DNA from 2 places in the Actinoplanes sp. NPDC026619 genome. Region 2 is predicted to be linked to the other one. Evidence: riboswitches for the same ligand, from Rfam matches in the RefSeq annotation. Region 2 holds a riboswitch; the other holds the start of a gene.
What was found. A riboswitch is a leader RNA that binds a small molecule or an ion and turns the genes downstream of it on or off. The one in region 2 is predicted to bind glycine.
Positions count from the first base shown of each region.

Region 1: it holds a riboswitch for glycine, as region 2 does, so the genes downstream of both, gcvP (aminomethyl-transferring glycine dehydrogenase) here and AB0E90_RS38660 (L-serine ammonia-lyase) in region 2, are expected to answer to the same signal.

Region 1 is NZ_JBEZYA010000005.1:125,224-134,979, reverse strand. Features, by position in the region: gene AB0E90_RS13535 (DUF5999 family protein) at 108-308, shown strand; gene AB0E90_RS13530 (methyl-accepting chemotaxis protein) at 872-2,467, opposite strand; gene gcvP (aminomethyl-transferring glycine dehydrogenase) at 2,573-5,371, opposite strand; glycine riboswitch at 5,456-5,547, opposite strand; gene mgrA (L-glyceraldehyde 3-phosphate reductase) at 5,581-6,576, shown strand; gene AB0E90_RS13515 (nucleotidyltransferase domain-containing protein) at 6,619-7,275, shown strand; gene AB0E90_RS13510 (GNAT family N-acetyltransferase) at 7,272-7,718, shown strand; gene AB0E90_RS13505 (serine hydrolase domain-containing protein) at 7,748-8,548, shown strand; gene AB0E90_RS13500 (GNAT family N-acetyltransferase) at 8,729-9,484, shown strand; gene infA (translation initiation factor IF-1) at 9,511-9,732, shown strand.
Region 2 is NZ_JBEZYA010000024.1:11,361-21,116, forward strand. Features, by position in the region: gene AB0E90_RS38655 (diguanylate cyclase) at 1-574, opposite strand, end outside; gene AB0E90_RS38660 (L-serine ammonia-lyase) at 644-1,981, opposite strand; glycine riboswitch at 2,109-2,211, opposite strand; gene AB0E90_RS38665 (glutamylcysteine synthetase) at 2,377-3,474, shown strand; gene coaD (pantetheine-phosphate adenylyltransferase) at 3,480-3,878, shown strand; gene AB0E90_RS38675 (metalloregulator ArsR/SmtB family transcription factor) at 3,923-4,267, shown strand; gene AB0E90_RS38680 (SRPBCC domain-containing protein) at 4,264-4,713, shown strand; gene AB0E90_RS38685 (nuclear transport factor 2 family protein) at 4,710-5,063, shown strand; gene AB0E90_RS38690 (Type 1 glutamine amidotransferase-like domain-containing protein) at 5,138-5,797, shown strand; gene AB0E90_RS38695 (DinB family protein) at 5,819-6,451, shown strand; gene AB0E90_RS38700 (hypothetical protein) at 6,459-6,611, opposite strand; gene AB0E90_RS38705 (hypothetical protein) at 6,618-7,418, opposite strand; gene AB0E90_RS38710 (serine hydrolase) at 7,449-8,402, opposite strand; gene AB0E90_RS38715 (hypothetical protein) at 8,745-9,584, opposite strand; gene AB0E90_RS38720 (DinB family protein) at 9,627-9,756, opposite strand, start outside.

The DNA of each region.
Region 1 (9,756 bases), on a different contig from region 2:
TCAATGTGACGCCGTCACCCGCCCAATCCGCCGTCGTTCGGATTGAGGTAACGTCCGTCACCGTCGTTGTGAATCGTCACACACAGCCCCCTGACCGGAGACCCCCGATGTGCCAGCACCAGACGCAATGTCCCAGCTCCGAAGCAATGGACCGCGAAGCGGCCCGCATCCTCGCCGCCTTTCCCGAGCAGGGCTGGAGCCTGCTCTGCAACGGCGTGATCATTTTCGAGGACACCGGTGAGATCCTGCCCGACGGCACGATCCTCGAACCGCACCGCGGCCCCGCCCGCCACGCCCTCGCGGCCTGAGCGGGCCGCACCGGCCGAGACGGCAGAGCTGCCGCCTGGCATGAGCCCTCCGCCGCTACGCACAGTAGCCGCGTGACTCTACGAGCTCAACGCCGAGCATCACTCACCGTTCCTTCCACGACCCCGCGAACAACGACGACACGCGGCGGGCGCCGATTCCCACGGCCAAAAACAGCCCGCCGCAACCGCCAACTGCATATTTTGCCGCCTCGCCGCAGCTCGCTCCGCGACAGCTCGCGTCGACGCCGACCGGTGGGAGAGGGCGGCAAACGAGAACGGGAGCCCGGCGACACTGCCGAGGCTCCCGTTCACGCCTTCCAGGGGTCAAACGATCTTTCACGGGCCGGAAGTGACGCCGGTTCCCTTGAAATCGGGCTCTCAGACGTCCGTCGAGGGCTCACTTTCCTTGAAATCGGGCCCTCGACGGCGGCAAGGCCCGGCGAAGCCCCGGTCCCTTGAAGTTGGGCTCTCGAACGGCCGTGGAGGCACCGGTCTCCTTGAAATCGGGCTCTCACCAGCCTCGGCGGCCGTTCTTCGGGACTCTGGGGCCGGCTTGGCGGGGGTCAGATCTGGTAGGTGGCTACCGTGGCCTGCAGCTCGGCTGCGGTGCGGGCGAGGTCGGCCGCGGTCTGCTGGGTCTCGGTGGCGCCCTCGGTCACCTGGCGGGCCGCGTCGGCGACGCCGGTGATCGTCTCGGCGATGTTCGCCGTGCCCTCGGCGGCGTGGCCGACGCTGCGGGAGATCTCGGCGGTGGTGGCGGTCTGCTCCTCGACCGCGGCGGCGATCGTGGTCGTGTAGTCGCTGATCGTGGTGATCACGCTGCCGATCTGCTGGATCGCGCCGACCGCGTTGCCGCTCTCCGCCTGGATCGCGCTCACCTGGGCGGTGATCTCCTGGGTGGCCCGGGCGGTCTCCATGGCCAGGTCCTTGACCTCGGAGGCGACCACCGCGAAGCCCTTGCCGGCCTCACCGGCGCGGGCGGCCTCGATGGTGGCGTTGAGCGCGAGCAGGTTGGTCTGCTCGGCGATCGACGTGATCATGGCGACGACGGTGCCGATCTGGGCGGAGGCGTTGCCGAGGCGGGCGACGCTGGCGTTGGTGCTCTCCGCGGTGCGGGCGGCCTGCGCGGCCACCCCGGCGGCCTCGTTGGCGTTGTTGGCGATCTCCCGGATCGAGACGCCCATCTCGTCGGCGCCGGCCGCGACCGTCTGCACGTTGTGCGAGACCCGCCCGGCTGCCTCGGAGACGGTGCCGACCTGCACCGCGGTCTCCTCGGCCGACGCGGAGAGCTGCAGGGACACCGCCGACAGCTCCTCGGAGGCGGACGCGAGCATGGTGGAGCTGCTCTGGATGCGGCCGACCATGCCGGCCACCGCGCCGGCGGTCTCGTTGAGCGCGACCGACATGCGGCCCACCTCGTCGGCCGAGGTCACCTCGACCCGGGCGGTCAGGTCGCCCTTGCCGATGCGCTCGAGGGCGTCGACACAGCGGGACAGCGGCTTGACGATCAGGCGGGCGGTGAAGGCGGCCAGGCCGACCGCGAGCAGGGTGCTGACGATGACGATCATGAGCACCCAGTGCTTGGTGGACTGGTAACGGTCCTCGGCGGTGGTCATCTGGGCGGCGCCGGCCTGGACGGTCAGGTCGGCGAGGGTGGTCAGGTTGCTGCGGATGGCCTTCATCGCGGTGGCCAGGTCGCCGCTGCGGAGCTTGGCGACGGCGGTGGTGTCGCCGGCGGCGGCGAGCGGCAGCAGCTTGGCGTCGACCAGCGTGTCGTACGTCTTCCAGGCGCTCTGGAATCCGTCGACCGCGGTCTTCTGCGGGGCGCCGATCGGGTACGCCTCGTACTCGGCCGAGTAGCTCACGACCTGGCTGTCGGCCAGGTCGATGGCGGACTTGGCGGTGGCCCGCTCGGCCGCGGTGGCGGCGAGCTGGTAGGCGTCGAGGCCGAGCCAGTCCCGGTTGACCGCGGCCCGCAGGTTGCCGATCGAGTTCAGCTCCTGGTTGTGGCCGTAGACGGCTTTCACCTGGTCGTTGGTGCTGCCGAGGCTGTCGAGCGCGTACGCGCCGTCGATCATGCCGAAGGCGGCGACCACGCCGACCGCGATCATGATCTTGGTGCCGACCTTCCGGTCGGTCAGTATGCGCAGCTTCGGCACCCTCAGCACCCCATCAGTCGGTTGGTTCGTCCGACTGTTTCTCTCGGCACTCCCCCCGTCTGATGGTAGGGAGTGCCGGGGTGCGATTCGGTGATAAACCGCAGGTCAGTCCTCGAAGGCTTCGGGCGCGGGGCAGGAACAGACCAGATTGCGGTCGCCGTAGGCGCCGTCGATGCGGCGCACCGGCGGCCAGTACTTCGCGGTCCGGTCGACGCCCTTCGGGAATCCGGCGATCGAGCGCGGGTACGGGTGGTTCCACTCGTCCGCGGTGACCGCGGCCGCCGTGTGCGGCGCGTTCGCGAGGGGGTTGTCGCCGGCCGGCCAGACGCCCGCGGCGACCTGGTCGATCTCTTCCTTGATCGCGATCATCGCGGCGCAGAACCGGTCGAGCTCGGCCAGGTCCTCGCTCTCGGTCGGCTCGACCATGAGCGTGCCGGCCACCGGGAACGACATGGTGGGCGCGTGGAAGCCGTAGTCGATCAGCCGCTTGGCGACGTCGTCGACCGAGACGCCGGTGGCCTTGGTGATCGGCCGCAGGTCGAGGATGCATTCGTGCGCCACGAGACCGTTGCCGCCCGCGTACAGCACCGGGTAGTGGTCACGCAGCCGCGACGCCACGTAGTTGGCGGTGAGCACCGCGGCGCCGGTGGCGGCCGCGAGGCCGTCCGGGCCCATCATCCGCACGTAGGCCCAGGAGATCGGCAGGATGCCGGCCGAGCCGTGCGCGGCGGCCGAGACGGCGTGGTGGTCGCCGGGCTCGAGCGGGTTGCCGGGCAGGAAGTCGGCGAGGTGGGCGCGGACCGCGACCGGGCCCACGCCGGGACCGCCGCCGCCGTGCGGGATGCAGAACGTCTTGTGCAGGTTCAGGTGCGACACGTCGGCGCCGAACTTGCCGGGCTTGGCGTACCCGACCAGGGCGTTGAGGTTGGCGCCGTCGACGTAGACCTGGCCGCCGGCGTCGTGCACCTTGCCGCACAGCTCGGCGATCGAGGCCTCGTACACGCCGTGCGTCGAGGGATAGGTCACCATGATCGCGGCCAGCGTGTCGGCGTGCTTGGTGATCTTCGCGTCCAGATCGGCGATGTCGACGTTGCCGAGGGAGTCGCACGCGACGACGACCACGCGCATGCCGGCCATGACCGCGCTGGCCGCGTTGGTGCCGTGCGCGCTCGACGGGATCAGGCACACGTCCCGGTGCAGATCACCGCGGGAGCGGTGATAACCCCGGATGGCCAGCAGACCGGCGAGCTCACCCTGACTGCCGGCATTCGGCTGTACGGAGACCGCGTCGTACCCGGTGATCTCGGCCAGCCACGCCTCGAGCTGCGCCACCAGGTGCTCGTAGCCCTGGGTCTGCGAGGCCGGGGCGTACGGGTGGATGTTCGCGAACTCGGGCCAGCTCACCGGCTCCATCTCGGTGGTGGCGTTGAGCTTCATCGTGCAGGAGCCGAGCGGGATCATCCCGCGGTCCAGCGCGTAGTCGCGGTCCGAGAGTTTGCGCAGGTAGCGCAGCATGCTGGTCTCGGAGTGGTGGGTGCGGAACACCGGGTGGGCGAGGAAGTCGGTGGTCCGCCCCAGCGGCTTGGCCCCGCACTCGGCGGCGGCCGCGACCGGCACCCCGAAGGCGGCGAGCACGGTGGCCACGTGCGCGTCGGTGGTCGTCTCGTCGGTGGAGATCGACACCCGGTCGTCGCCGACGAGCCGCAGGTCGACGCCGTGGTCCGCGGCGGCGGAAACGATCGAGGCCGCCCGGCCGGGAACGACCGCGGTCACGGTGTCGAAGAAGGCGTCGTGCGCCACCGCGACGCCGCCGGCCGCCAGCGAACCGGCGATGGTCAGCGCGTGGTCGTGGGTGCGCTTGGCGATCCGGCGCAGCCCGTCCGGCCCGTGGTAGACCGCGTACATGCTGGCCATCACGGCCAGCAGGACCTGCGCGGTGCAGATGTTGCTGGTCGCCTTCTCCCGGCGGATGTGCTGCTCACGGGTCTGCAGGGCGAGGCGGTAGGCGGGCGCGCCGTCCGCGTCCTTGGAGACGCCGACCAGCCGGCCGGGCAGCGAGCGCTCGAGGCCGGCGCGCACCGCGAGGTAGCCGGCGTGCGGGCCGCCGAAGCCGAGCGGCACCCCGAACCGCTGGGTGGTGCCGGCCGCGATGTCCGCGCCGATCTCGCCCGGCGCACGCAGCAGGGTCAGCGCGAGCAGGTCGGCCGCGACCGTGACCAGCGCGCCCTTGTCGTGGGCGGCCGCGACCAGGGCGGCGTGGTCACGGACCGCGCCGGACGCGCCCGGGTAATTCAGGTGCAGGCCGAAGAAGTCGTCGGGGAGCGGTCCGTCCGGGTCCACCAGCGCGAGCTGGATGCCCAGCGGCTCGGCCCGGGTGCGCAGCACCGCGAGCGTCTGCGGGAAGGTGTCGCGGTCCACCGCGTACACCGCAGATTTGGATTTTGAAGCTCGGCGCGCCAGCGTCATCGCTTCCGCGACCGCCGTGCCCTCGTCGAGCATCGAGGCGTTGGCGGTGGTCAGGCCGGTGAGGTCGGTCACCATGGTCTGGAAGTTGAGCAGCGCCTCGAGGCGGCCCTGGCTGATCTCCGGCTGGTACGGCGTGTAGGCCGTGTACCAGGACGGGTTCTCCAGGACGTTGCGCCTGATCACGGCCGGGGTGTGTGTGCCGTAGTAACCGAGGCCGATCATCGGGGTGGCGACCGTGTTGCGCGACGCGATCTCGCGCAGTTCGGCGATCGCCTCTTCCTCGGAAGCGGCGGCGGGCAGGTCGAGCCCCTCGTGCCAGCGGATGACCTCGGGGACCGCCGCGTCCATCAGGGTGTCGAGCGACGGATACCCGATCGCCTTGAGCATATGTGTCTGCTCGTCCTGATCGGGCCCTATGTGGCGATGTGCGAACGTCATGGCGGCTCCTAGCGGAGGGAGAGGTCGACAAGGCGGCCTCCCCCTCTGTCATACCCACCCGCGCAGCAGGTATTTCAGAGTCGCGCAGCCCACACGGTCCGTTTGCCTGAGAGGTTCCGGGGAGGATTTGCCCCTTCGGCGCCATTTGTGATCATGGACTCTCCCGCATGGCTGGCAACCAAACTACCAGTGATCTCTATGGTGGGGTTGTGACGTTCACCCCCGCACAGGACCGCTATGACTCGATGACCTACCGGCGAGCCGGGCGCAGCGGACTGAAACTGCCCGCGATCTCGCTCGGCCTCTGGCACAACTTCGGCCACACCCGGCCGCTCGAGAAGCAGCGCGACATCGTGCGCCGCGCCTTCGACCTCGGCGTGACCCACTTCGACCTGGCCAACAACTACGGGCCGCCGCCGGGTAGCGCCGAGTCGAACTTCGGCCGGCTGCTCGCCACCGACCTGAAGGCGTACCGGGACGAGATCGTGGTGTCGACCAAGGCCGGCTACCACATGTGGGAGGGCCCGTACGGCGAGTGGGGTTCGCGGAAATACCTGGTCAGCTCGCTGGATCAGTCGCTGAAGCGGCTCGGCCTCGACTACGTCGACGTCTTCTACCACCACCGGCCCGACCCGGACACCCCGCTCGAGGAGACAATGGGCGCCCTCGACGCGGTGGTGCGGTCCGGCAAGGCGCTCTACGTCGGCATCAGCAACTACACCGCTTCGCAGACGGCGCAGGCCGCAGCGATCCTGAAGGATCTGGGCACGCCGCTGCTGATCCACCAGCCGTCGTACTCGATGCTCAACCGCTGGATCGAGCGCGACGGCCTGCTCGACACGCTGGCCGACGCGGGGGCGGGCTGCATCGCGTTCAGCCCGCTGCAGCAGGGGCTGCTCACCGACCGCTACCTCGGTGGCATTCCCGAGGACTCGCGGGTGCGCACCAGCGTCTTCCTCAACGAGGACGCCCTCGACAACAAGACGATGGGCCGGATCCACGCCCTCAACGACATCGCCAAGCGGCGCGGCCAGTCCCTCGCCCAGATGGCCCTGGCCTGGGCGCTGCGCGACGACCGGATGACCAGCCTGATCATCGGCGCGAGCAGCGTCGACCAGCTGGAGAACAACGTCGCCGCGCTGAACAACCTGGGGCTGTCGGCCGAGGAGCTGGACGAGATCGACGGTACGGTCCTGGACCTTTAAATCGGTCCCGTCCGGGGCGGTGCGGCCGGTACCGTCCCGGACGTGAACCGGATCCTCGGCGTCGTGGTCGGCTCCCGGGCCTACGGACTCGACGGGCCCGGCTCCGACCACGACCGCCGGGGCGTGTTCGCCGCCCCGACCCGCAGCTTCTGGGGGCTGGCGAAACCGCCGACGCACCTCGACGGCCCGCGGGCGGAAGAGTTCTCCTGGGAGATCGAACGGTTCTGCGTGCTCGCCCTGCAGGCCAATCCCACGGTGCTCGAGGTGCTCTGGTCGCCGCTCGTCGAGCAGATCACCGCCGACGGCGAGGCGCTGCGGTCGGTGCGGCAGGCGTTCCTGTCCCGCCAGGCGGCGAACAGCTACGGCGCTTACGCCCGGGACCAGTTCACCCGGGTGAACGCCCGCCGCGAACGCACCGGCGAGACCAACCACAAGCAGGCGATGCACATGTTGCGGCTGCTGATGGCGGGCGCGCACGTGCTGCGGACCGGCGAGGTCCTGCTCGACGTCCGGCCGTGGCGCGACCGGCTCCTCGCGGTCAAGCACGGCGCACTCCCCTGGCACGAGGTCATGCTCTGGGCCGAAGCGCTGCAGGACGACCTCGCCACGGCGGCGACGGAGACCACGCTGCCGGCGGCGCCGGCGACCGACGCGATAGATCAACTGCTTCATGGCGTACGGGAACGGGGGTTGAAATGATCTTGCGGTCCGCCACGGCCGGTGATCTCGTCGACGTGCTGGCCCTGGCCGTCGACTTCTACGCCGAGGACGGATTCGCGACGCCGGTGCCCCGGTTGGAGCAACATCTGCGGCACCTGCTGGACAGCGACGCCGCGCACGTCGCGGTGATCGACTCGGGCGGGCGGATCGCCGGGTTCGGGATCAGCACCTCCAGCTACGGCCTGGAGAACGGGCTGATCGCCGAGCTCGAGGATCTCTACGTGGCGCCGGCGTTCCGGCGGCGCGGGCTCGCCGAGCAGCTCATCGAGGACAGCGCGCGCTGGGCCGCGTCCATCGGGGCCGCCCAGCTCGAGATCGTGGTCGCCCCGAACGGCCAGGACGTGTCGCATCTGTTCCGCTACTACCGGGCCCGCGGATTCATCGACGAGGGCCGGCGGCTGCTGGCCCGGCCCCTCGGCTAGCCGGTCGCGGGCCTCGCTATCTTGACGGCGTGCCAGTTGACGAGAAGACGCCGATGCCCGGCCGGACAGTGGCCGGCCACGTTGATGCCGCGGGCGTCACCTGGCTCGGCGGCGAGGCGGACGACGAGGGCCCGACCGCCGAGACGCTGGTCGACATCGCCGGCGCCGGGAAGTGGATCGTGGCGGCGTGCGTCGCGATCCTCATGCGACAGGGTGATCTGGACCCCAACCTGCCGGTCCGGACGCTGCTGCCCGAGCTGCCGGCCTGGGCCGCGCCCGTCCGCCTCCACCACCTGATCCATCACACCAGCGGGCTGCCCGACGGAGACGTGTCCACCGCCCCCGGCCCCCGGGCCGAGCCCGGAACGGCGTTCTCCTACAGCGACACCGACTATGCCTGCCTGGCGACGCTGGCCGAGCTGGCCGGCGGCCGGCCGCTCGCCGAAATCGCCCAGAAACACCTGTTCGCGCCGCTGGGCATGGCCTCGACCCAGTTCCGGGCCGGCGTGGACGCGCCCGGCATCTGGTCGACCGCGCGCGACATGCTGCGCTGGGCCGAGGCGATGCACATCGGCGCCCTCGGCCCCCGTCTCACCGCCCTGCTCCGGCAGCCGGGAAGGCTGCGGGACGGCGCCCTCGTGCCGTACGCCTGGGGCTCGTTCATCCTGCCCGGCGACACCGGCCCGGCCTACGCCCACACCGGCCGCCGCCCCGGCTGCGTCACCTACGTGATCGCCTCACCGGCCACCGCCACCTCCGCCGTCGTCGTGTCGTTCACCGACGACCCGAACCCGGCCGAGGTCCTGGGCCGGAAGTTGGCCCAGTTCTAGCTGGTTGGACGGCGCGACCGGCATGCTGGTAGATTTCATGTCGCCGTGACACTGCTTCAGGAGGTGAGACCCGTGAACGTTCGTATCGAGCGGGTGCTCCCTCTCACCGTCACGACCGGCCACTGACCTGAGTGTCAGCGGGAGCGCCCCCACCAAGGCGACCCCGAAAGGCACCAAAGTATGAACCCAGTGGATTTCAGTCACGACGTGCTGGTCGAGCGCGTCGCGACCGGTCGGTGGCACGCTCTGGAGGACGACCTGGTCGTCGGCCGGGGCGAGGTGGCCCGGCGGCCCGACGAGCGGATGTTCGTCAGCATCGACGCCTGGCACGACGTGGCCTTCGACCGGCTGGCCGCGGCCATGCTGACCGCCCTGCCGAGACCGCTGCACACGGTGGTCGACGAGGCCGACCTCGACCTGACGGCCCAGTGGCAGCGGGCCGGCTTCGTGATCCGGCGCCGGGAGTGGGAGTACGCCGTGCCCACCGCCCCCGACTCCGAGCTTCCGCCGGCGGGCGTGTCGATCACGGCGTTCGGCCGCGCGCAGGAGGCACCGTTACGCGCGCTCGACCGCACCGTCCGCGAGGAGGTCGCGGACGGCCTGGGCTGGGCGGACATGCCGGCCGAGATCCTCGTCCGGCCGGAGTTCGACCCGGCGAAATACGCGGTGGCGGCACAGGGCGGCGACTACGTCGGCCTGCTGCGGGTCACCATGGTGACCCGGCTGCCACGGATCGGGCTGATCGCCGTGCGGGCCGACAGCCGGCGCCGCGGCATCGCCCGGGCGCTGCTGGCCCACGCGCTCGGCGCACTGCACCACATCGGTAAGAAAACGGCCTCGGCCGAGGTGAGCGAATCCAACCTGGCTGCCACGGCGTTGTTCGAGAGCATCGGCGCTCGGCGCAACGGCAGCAACCTCGAACTGGTCATCCGCTAGCCACCAACGACACAGGAGCGCTGACCATGCCAAGAACATCAAAGGGCATCGAACTCGAGGGCACCGTCCTCGAATGCCTGCGCAATGCGAACTTCACGGTGGAGCTGCAGAACGGCCACAAGGTGCTGGCCCACATCAGCGGAAAGATCCGCAAGAACTACATCAAGATCCTGCCGTTCGACCGGGTCCTCGTCGAGCTGAGCCCGTATGACCTGACCCGCGGCCGGATCATATTCCGCTACCGCTAGAACGGCCGTCGTGGCGCTGGGCCT
Region 2 (9,756 bases):
CGGACCGGCCGTCGACCGGGCGCTTGAGCATGCCGGACTGCTCGGGCGAGGTGTAGAGGAACGTGCCGACCGCGCGGTCCTCGGCGGTCTCCGGCTCCGCACCCAGCATCGCCAGCCCGAAGTCGATCAGCTTCGCCACGCCGTCCGGGGACCGCATGATGTTGCCGGGTTTCACATCGCGGTGCACCAGGCCGACCCGGTGCACGGCGGCCAGGCCACGGGCCAGCTGGGCGGCCAGCTCGACCACCCGGTCCGGGGCGATCGGGCCGTGAGTGAGCTGGTCGGCGAGCGAACCGCCGGGGATGTACTCGAGGATCAGGGCCGGCACGCCCTCGTGCCGGCCGGCGGCCAGGATGCGGGGCACGCTCGGGTCGTCGACACAGGCCAGCAGGGCGGCCTCACGCTGGAACGCGTACAGCAGGCCGGGCGCGCCGGCGCTGTCCGGGTTGGGGCGCTTGAGGGCGTACAGGTCCGAGCCGCGCCGGACCCGGTGCACGGTGGTGAACGCACCACGGCCCAGCTCCTGGTCGAGGGTCAGGCCCGTCAGGTCTGCCGCCGTCTCCAACACTGACATCACTCCGCTGCTCTCGGTTCATGGCTCCCATCGGCAGCAGCGCAGTCGACCTGACTCTTCTGGTTCGGCTCAGCACTCGACAACCGTCACAGCGAGGCCGCCCCGCGACGTCTCCTTGTACTTGGTCGACATGTCCCGGCCGGTCTCGCGCATCGTCACGATCGCGGTGTCCAGGCTGACCCGGTGGGTGCCGTCGCCGCGCAGCGCCAGCCGGGCCGCGTTGATCGCCTTCACGCTCGCGATCGCGTTGCGCTCGATGCACGGCACCTGCACCAGGCCGCCGACCGGGTCGCAGGTCAGGCCGAGGCTGTGCTCGAGGGCGATCTCGGCGGCGTTCTCCACCTGGGCGGGACTGCCACCGAGCAGCTCGCACAGGCCGGCCGCGGCCATCGCGGCGGCCGAGCCGACCTCACCCTGGCAGCCCACCTCGGCGCCGGAGATGGACGCGGCGCCCTTGATCAGGATGCCCACGGCCGCCGCGGTCAGCAGGAAGCGCACCACGCCGGCCTGGTCGGCGCCCGGCACGAACCGGTGGTAGTAGTGCAGCACCGCGGGGATGATGCCGGCCGCGCCGTTGGTCGGGGCGGTGACCACCCGGCCGCCGGCCGCGTTCTCCTCGTTGACCGCCAGGGCGTAGAGGTTGACCCAGTCGATCACGTGCAGCGGGTCGTGCCGGTCCGGCATCGCGGTCAGGTCGCGGAACAGGGCCGGGGCCCGGCGGCGCACCCGCAGGCCGCCCGGCAGCAGGGCCTGTTCGGCATGCAGGCCGCGCTCGACGCAGCCGCGCATCACCGCCCAGATCTCGGCCAGCCCGCTGTCGATCTCGTCGTCGGTGCGCGCGGACCGCTCGTTGGCGCGCATGATCTCGGAGATCGGGGCGTTCTCCCGGGCGCAGATCGCGAGCAGCTCGTCCCCGGTCTCGAACGCGTGCTGTTCCTCCGGCGTGCCCACCGAGGCCTGGCGCATTTCGTCCTCGGCCAGGATGAAACCGCCGCCGACCGAGTAGTACACCTGCTGGGACATATCGGCGTTTTCGTCCCAGGCGGTGAAGAGCATGCCGTTGGGATGGAGCGGGAGACTGCGGCGGCGGTGCAGGACCAGCTCGTACGGGACCGGGCGCTTGCCGCCGAGCAGCACCGTGCCGCTCTCCTGGATCGCGGCGAACCGCTCGGCGATGCGGGCGGTGTCGACCGTCGCCGGGTCCTCGCCCTCCAGGCCGAGCAGTACGGCGGAATCCGAGTGGTGGCCGCGGCCGGTGGCGCCGAGCGACCCGAACAGCTCGGCTCGCACGCGGGTGGCGTGCGGGAACTCGGCGGCGAAACGGCGGGCGGCACGCATCGGTCCCACGGTGTGGGAGGACGACGGGCCGATCCCGATGGAGTAGAGATCGAAGGCGCTGACCGGCACGGCAAAGGCTCCCTGCTGAGGGTGGCCTCCCCGCTCTGTCATGGGTACCTGAGAGCTTCGCCGCCCGGCCTCGGGCGGTTTGCACCATGGGTGCGGGACCACGTCGTCCCGGCTTTCCAGAGACGCCTGCCATGCGACGGTATCGGAGCCTGAGAGATTCCCGGGGAGGGTTTGCTCCTTCGGCGCCCCGGCTCGGCTCGCCGATCCGGGAACTCTTCCGCCGTGGTTCGTGCGGCGCTTTCTTCGGTTGTGGTCCCCAGGGTCACAGCCGCGTCCGGGACCGTCAACCCGACTTAATGCCGTCGAAAGGGACTGGCCGAACGGCTTATTCCTATCGAGCAGATAGGAATGCTATCTTGGCGTCTCCGGACGAGCCGACCCGAGCGGGGCGCCACGTGACACAGCTGACCGAGCAGGCCGCCGAGCTGCTCATCGCCGACCGGGCCTTCGCGCCCGCGCCGCCCGGCTTCGTCGGGGCCGCGATCGACGTGCCGGCGGCGGGTGGGGTCGCCGAGCGCACCCGTCTGCGCCACGGCTTCCTCGCGGCGCGCCGGGCCCGCACCGCGGTGGTGAGCGGGCCGCCCTCCCCCGGCCTGGCGATCTGCCTTTCCCGCATGTCGGAAGATCTCGAGCTGGCCCGCCCGATGATCGCGGATCCCGGTCTGCCGGTTGCCGACGGCGCCGGGATCCGGGTCGGTCTCGAAGCGGGCCTCGAGGGCGGCGGGCCGCTCGGCCTGTCCCGGCGGTGGGCTCTCGCGCACACTCTCGCCCCGGTGCTGGCGGCGGCGTTCGCGAACACCCCGGGCGCCGGGTGGCGCAGCGTGCGGCAGGCCGCACGGCGAGATCTCCCGGTGCTTGCGCCAGGTGCGCCACGGGCGGCTTGGGTGGCGTACGCCATGGATGCCCCGGACCCGCATGGCCGCAGCCTGCGCGCCCGCTTCCGGCCCTCGCCGCCTTCTGCGACCTCGCAGCCCTCCGTGGCCTCGCCGTCCTCGGTGGCCTCGCCGTCCTCCGTGGCCTCGCCGCCCTCCGTGGCCTCGCCGCCCTCCGTGGCCTCGCCGCCCTCCGTGGCCTCGCCGCCCTCCGTGGCCGAGTTGTGCCGCCACGTCGATGCGCTGCGGCCGCCGGTTGCCGCTCGCGGTCATCTGGAGATCGACGTCGCCGACCACCTGCCCGGCGACGACTGGCGCGTCCCGGTGGCCGTCGTGACCACCCTGCTCGACGATCCGCAGGCTGCGCTCGACGCGCATGCCGCGACCGCGCACCTGGCCGGCGAGCCGCGCCTGTGGGAGCGGGCCGCGCGCGACGCGCTGACCGACCCGATCCTCGCCGCGGCGGCGCGGGAGTGCTTCATCGCCGCCTACGCCGCGATGGCCCGGCTGGGTGCCGCGCGCACGCTGCGCGACGCGACGGCCGACTACACCGAGCGGTACGTGTTGCGCGCCCGCACCCCTGCCGACGACATCCTGGACCGCATCGCCGCCCAGGCCTGACGCCCGTGCCCGACGCGGTCTACCCGGGGACCTTCGATCCCTTCACGCCCGGGCATCGCGATGTCGTCGACCGGGTGCGGCATCTGTTCGACCGGGTCGTGGTGCTCGTCGCGATAAACCCGGAGAAGGAGCCGGCCGCCACCCAGGCGCAGCGGCTGGCGGCCCTGCGCGCCTCGCTCCCGGCGAGCTGGAGCAATGTGGGCGTCGCCGCCTGGGCCGGCCTGACCGTCGCCTACTGCCGCGAGCACCACGCCGGCGTGATCGTCCGTGGCGTCCGCAACCACACCGACATGCTCTACGAATACCAGCTGGCCGCGGTCAACCAGGAGCTGGGCGTCACGACGTTGCTGGTCCCGGCCCGCCCCGAGCTGGCCCGGGTCTCCTCCACCGCGCTCCGCATCTGAAAACAACCACTTGTGCAAGCGGTCGTTTTCATTATAGTGGTGCCATGCCGCCCGTCCCGGACCTCGATCTGGCCTTCGCCGCGCTCGGCGATCCCGTCCGGCGCGCCCTGGTCTCGCGCCTCGCCCGGGGTGACGCCACCGTGGGTGAGCTGGCCGGCCCGTTCGACCTGACCCCGCAGGCGATCTCCCACCATGTCGGCGTGCTGCGCCGATGCGGCCTGGTCGAGCAGCGGCGCGAGGGCACCCGCCGACCGTGCCGGCTCCGCGCCGACCAGTTGGCGCTGCTCAGCACCTGGATCGACGACCAGCGCCGCACCTGGGCCGACCGCCTCGACGCCCTCTCCCAGCACCTGGCGGATCCCCTTTCGCAGCCCCTGGCGGATCAGTGAGCGCCGAGGTGCGCCGCGAGCTTCGCGGCGACGAGCTGATCGCCCGGCGCGATCTTCTGGCCCCGCCCGAGCGCGTCTGGGCCGCCTTCACCACGGCGGCCGGGATCGCCGCTTTCTGGGGCGGCTCGCACGCCACCGTGCCGCCGGCGTCGGTGACGGTCGACCTGAGTGTCGGCGGCGAGTTCGCCCTCGACACCCAGGCGCCGTCCGGCGCGACCCGGCGACTCCGGTTCGTCTGTGTGCGCATCACCGCACCGCATGAGCTGGTCTTCGACGAACCCGTCACCGGCCTCCGCACGACCGTCACCCTGCGCGCCGCCGACGGCGGCACGCGCCTCACCGTCCACCAGCGCCGGCTTCCGCCCGAGCTGCGAACCGCCCAGGCCGCCGACGGTCTGGCCGCGATCCTCGACGCCCTGGCCGCACACCTCCGGAGAACCCCATGACTGCCCAGCGCGACCTCGTCGCCGAATACTTCGCCGGCTTCCGCACCAGCGACCACCCACGAATCCTGGCCACGCTGACCGACGACGTCGAGTGGGTCATCCACGGCCACCGGACCACCCGCGGGCGGACCGAGTTCGACGGCGAGATCGAAAATCCGGCGTTCACCGGCAGCCCGCAACTCGACGTCAAGCGCGTCCTCGAGGACGGCCCGGTCGTCGTCACCACCGGCGAGGGCCGTGGCGTCAGTGTCCAGGGCGGGCCGTTCCACTTCGCCTTCAACGACCTGTTCACGTTCCGCGACGGATTGATCGCCCGGGTCGACTCCTACGTCGTACCCCTAAATCTTTAAGTCCGCGATGAGTTCCGGCGCGGTCCCTGGTCTATAGGGACATTCACCTTCCGCGCGCTTATCTGGAGGCACCTTTGAAGCTCCTGCTCACGTCGGGCGGCGTCACGAACCCGAGCATCAACGCGGCGCTCGTGCAGCTTCTCGGCAAGCCGATCGCCGAGTCCCGCGCCCTCTGCATTCCGACCGCACAGTGGGGTCACCCGAGCTGCGGGCCGGCATCGGTGCGGGGTCTGCTGGCCGCCGAGCCCAGGTGGCAACACTTCACCGGCCTGGGCTGGGCGTCGCTCGGCGCCCTCGAGCTCACCGCGCTGCCCACCATCGGCGCCGAGCGGTGGATCCCCTGGGTCCGGGAGGCCGACGTGCTGTTGGTCGACGGCGGCGACGCGACGTATCTGCACCACTGGATGCGGGAGTCCGGGCTGGCCGATCTGCTGCCCACGCTGCCCGACACGGTCTGGGTCGGCGTGAGCGCCGGGAGCATGGTGATGACGCCCCGGATCGGCGAGTTGTTCGTCGAGTGGAAGTCCGCACCGGACGACCGCACCCTGGGCGTCGTCGACTTCTCGATCTTCCCGCATCTGGACGCCTTCCCGACCAACACCATGGCCGAGGCCGAGCGGTGGGCCGCGGACATCGGCGGCCCGGCCTACGTCATCGACGAGCAGACGGCCATCCAGGTCGTCGACGGCACCGTCGAGGTGATCTCCGAAGGGACATGGAAGAAACTCAGGTGACGTGGCTGGGAGACTGCCCCCATGGTGGCTCCGATCGGCATTCCCGACAGCACTCTGGTCTCGGCGGCGCTGGAGCATGCGCGCGCGGGCCTTCGACAGATCCCCGACGACGGGTGGGGGCGGCCGGCGGACGGTCTCGACTGGACCTGCCGGGAGACGATGGCGCACATCCTGGATGACCTGGGCGCCTATGCGATGCAGCTGTCCGGGGCGCATGGCCACGAGGGCTATGCGCCCCTGATGGAGTTCTCGCTGAGCCCCGGGCGGCCCCCGTGCATGTTCTGGCCGGAGGAAGAAGGCGGCACCCGGGCGGTTCTCGACTGCCTCGACGCCGTCGGCGGCCTACTTGTCGCGGTGATCGCCAGCGTGCCCGCGGACCGCACCGGCTGGCATCCCTACGGAAACCCCGACCGCTCGGCGCTGGCCGCGATGGGGATCGTCGAACTGGCCCTGCACACCCGCGACATCCTGGGCGCGCACCACCTCGACCACCGCGCGCCGGCGCCGATCGTGGAACCGTGCCTGGAACGCATCTTCGCCCACGCCACCCGCTCCGATGACCCCTGGCACGACCTGCTGGCTGCCACCGGCCGCACGCCGGAGAGCCGGGGACGTGCGTGGCGGTGGGACTCCACCGCCGCGGCTGCCCGCTGATCCACCACTACCTTTTTGTGGTGCGAAACCGGAACGACCGGCCGAAGTATCCATACACCGCGAGCCAGGACCCGGCCGCGCTCATCGCGTAACCGACGAAGTGGTAATCGGCGAGCGTGAACACCGAGTGCAACGCGAGCGCGAAGCCGGCGCCGAACAACCTGGTTTACGTGATCAGGTCGATCAGCGAGCCGGCGACGAAGAGGAAGAGCGCGACGCGGCGCAGCGGGTGCAGTGGCCGGGCGCGGTTGAGCAGCCGGGCGCTCCACAGGGCCGGCCAGGCGGCGACGCGCCACATCACGGCGCTGATGGCGCCGGGCGCCTCGTAGGCAGTGGCGGCGAGACCGGCGAGGCCGAAGAGGACCGGAAGTATAAGAAGGACGACCGGAAACCGGCCCCAGTGCGCATCACCGATGACCTTGACGCCCACCAGCGGAAGGACCAACGCGACGACCATCAATGCTCCGAAGGCGTTCCAGGACCGCTTTTCGGCCTGCGAGGCCGCGTTCAGCAGGCTCGCTTCGCGCGGTGGCATGGTCTTCCGCAGGAGAGCATCGATGCGGTCCTCGGCGAATGCTCGCACCCGAACTACCTCGCTGTCGTCCAGAGCCCGGAAACGCAGATCGAACCTGGCCCGCGCCTCGGTCATGACCTCGTGCCAGAACGCGATGAACGCGGCGCTGTCGATCTCGGCGACCGGCGATTCGGCCGGCGGCTTGCCGACGATCTCGTAGAAGGCGACATTGTCGTAGGACCGCGAAACGACGAACTCCGCCAGCAGCGTACGGCGAAGCTGCAGCACAGCGTGGATCCCCTTGCGCCGATGGCGGCGCCGGGCCGCCCGGATGGCGCGCTTGCGGAGCCTTACTCCCCGCGCCCGCAACCGGTCGGGATCGAGCACATCGATCACCGCCGTCAACCCGGCGACGAACACGAGCAGCTTTCCCCACCAGGCAAGCGAAGGCATGGCCAGCCATCGTAATGGCGGTGGGTTGATCTACGCGACGTCGGGCCGGGTCATCAGTGGCGACCGCAGGTGCAGCGTCAGATCCGGTGTGGTCAGTGGGACGGTGTTCCAGGTCGCCACGGCGGTGCCTGCCTCGGCGTCAACCACCAGCCGGACCCGGTGCGGGGTGGTGACGACGTAGAGGTCGGCGACGAACAGGTCGACCGTCGCGCAGGTCATGGCGACCACGAGGTCGTGCTCGGGGACCACGATGCATTGCTGGCCGTTGGCGCCGTTGCCGAAATAGCCGTGCCGCGACATCCAGAACTGGTATCCGTACCCGCAAAGGAAGTCGGCGCCGCCCGCGCCGATCTCCGCCGGCCGGGTCTCGATGTGCCGTCTGGTCGCGAGCCGCACCCAGTCGCGCGGAACGAGCTGCCGGCCGCCCCACCGGCCCTCGCGCCGCAGCAACTCGCCGAACGCGGCGACGGCCTCGGTCGTGAGGTGCAGTCCGTGGAATCCGAAGGCGGCGCCGCTCGCCACCCGGTCCCACTCGGCGTGATCGATGCCGATCGGCGCGAACAGGCGCTCGTCGAGCAGTTCCGGCAGGCCGCGGCCGGTCACCCGATCGACCATCCGGGCGAGGAGGACGTGGTCGCGTTGTCGTAGACGTGCCGTGTTCCGGCGGGTTCTGGGAACCGTACCCGCAGAAAGCCTTTGACCAGGTCTTCCGGTTTCTAGCTGCCAGGCCTCGGCGAGGCTGTCCGTCGGATGCCCGCACGTCATCGACAGCAGGTGATGGACGGTGACGCTGCGGCCCCGCTCGCCGATGCCGGCCGGCACGTGGTCGGGCAGCACGTCCACCACCCGATCGTCCAGCGACAGCAGCCCGTCGCCGATCGCGAGCCCCACGGCGACCGAGGTGAACGACTTGGTCAAGGAATAAAGAAGATGCGGACGACCGGCCGACGCCGCCGAGAGGGATGCTGGTGAACACCGGCGCACCGGCGCAGCCCACCGGCAGCCGTGTCGCCCACCGCAGTCGCCCGCGCCCGTCCAGGGCCACGGCGCCGACGAACAGGCCCTGCTCCCGTGCCTGACCCTCGCCGACGTCGTGACCGAGCACAAACGCCTCGACCGGGGTACGGCCGATCGTCGCGATGTCCCGTTCCCGGGCCGCCAGCCCGTCGGTGATCTCGTGGACGTTCCACCGCCAGCCTTTACGGTCGGCCAAGGCGTGCAGGCCCGTCGCCGGCATCACGGCGATGAGCCTCGACAAGAGGGGCTGTCACGGCGGCACCCTACCGGGCCGCCGACAGCTCCGTTTCTTCGATGTGGCTGTCGCCCTTACCGCACCGGCTTGCGAACGGACGTCTCTGGCGTGGCGCCGGCATCGTCGCGGAAGGCCAGACCGGCCGCGTCCATCGCCGTTCGCAGGTGGCGAAGGGCGTAGGGCCCGACGCCGTGCAGTGCCCGCACCTCGCCCTCGCTGAGCTCGGCCACCTGTTCGAGCCGGACCACGCCGCTCGCCGTGAGCGCACGCGTCGCGGCAACGCCGAGGTGTGGCAGCGGGATGCCCGGCTCCGGTTCCGACCGGCCCCGGTCCGACCGCGGATGACCCTCGTGGTCCAGGACGGCGGCGCCGCGCGCCGAGAGCCGGTACCCGATGTCGAGCGATTCGGTCAGGCCGCGCTCCTTCAGCTTTCGCACGTTCAGTTTGAACGACGGGGTGTCTCGCCCCATCCGTTGTGCGAGGTCGGGCGCCCGGGTGGCCGGCAGTTCGTCGATCAGCAGGAGCGTGGCCCGGGTCCACGGCCCGGTCGGCGAGGCGTGGTCGAGCCGGTCCAGCCACCCGACGATCGCGTCGATCTCCGCAGCGTCGGGCACCGCCTCCCGCAGCGCCTGCCGCGGGTCGACACCGGCGTACCGCAGCCCGATCCGATACACCGGCCGGTCCGGGTGCACGCGCTCCAACCCGTGACGGAGCGCGGCCAGCGACGCCGCGCCGGCCCGCCGGGCGTCCGCAGCGGTCAGCGAACTCACCGGCACGGGGTCGACCGACGTGACCTCGATCAGGCCGACCGCGGTACGCATCCGGGTGCCGACCTTGAGCCGTGGCCGTTCCCACCGGCGGAACGCCACCTCGACATCCCCGGCACGGATCGCCTCCAGTTCTACGGGACGCATCTGCACGCCTCCCAGTTCAGCACATGGCCGGCTTCTTCTGGGCTATCGCAAACGAGCGAGATCCCGTCGGATGTAGCGCAGGTGCGCCCATTCCTCCTCCAGGATCACGCGAATGCAGTCACCGACGCTGGGATGCCAGTCACCGCCGCCCCACGGGTTCTCGCGTTCCTCG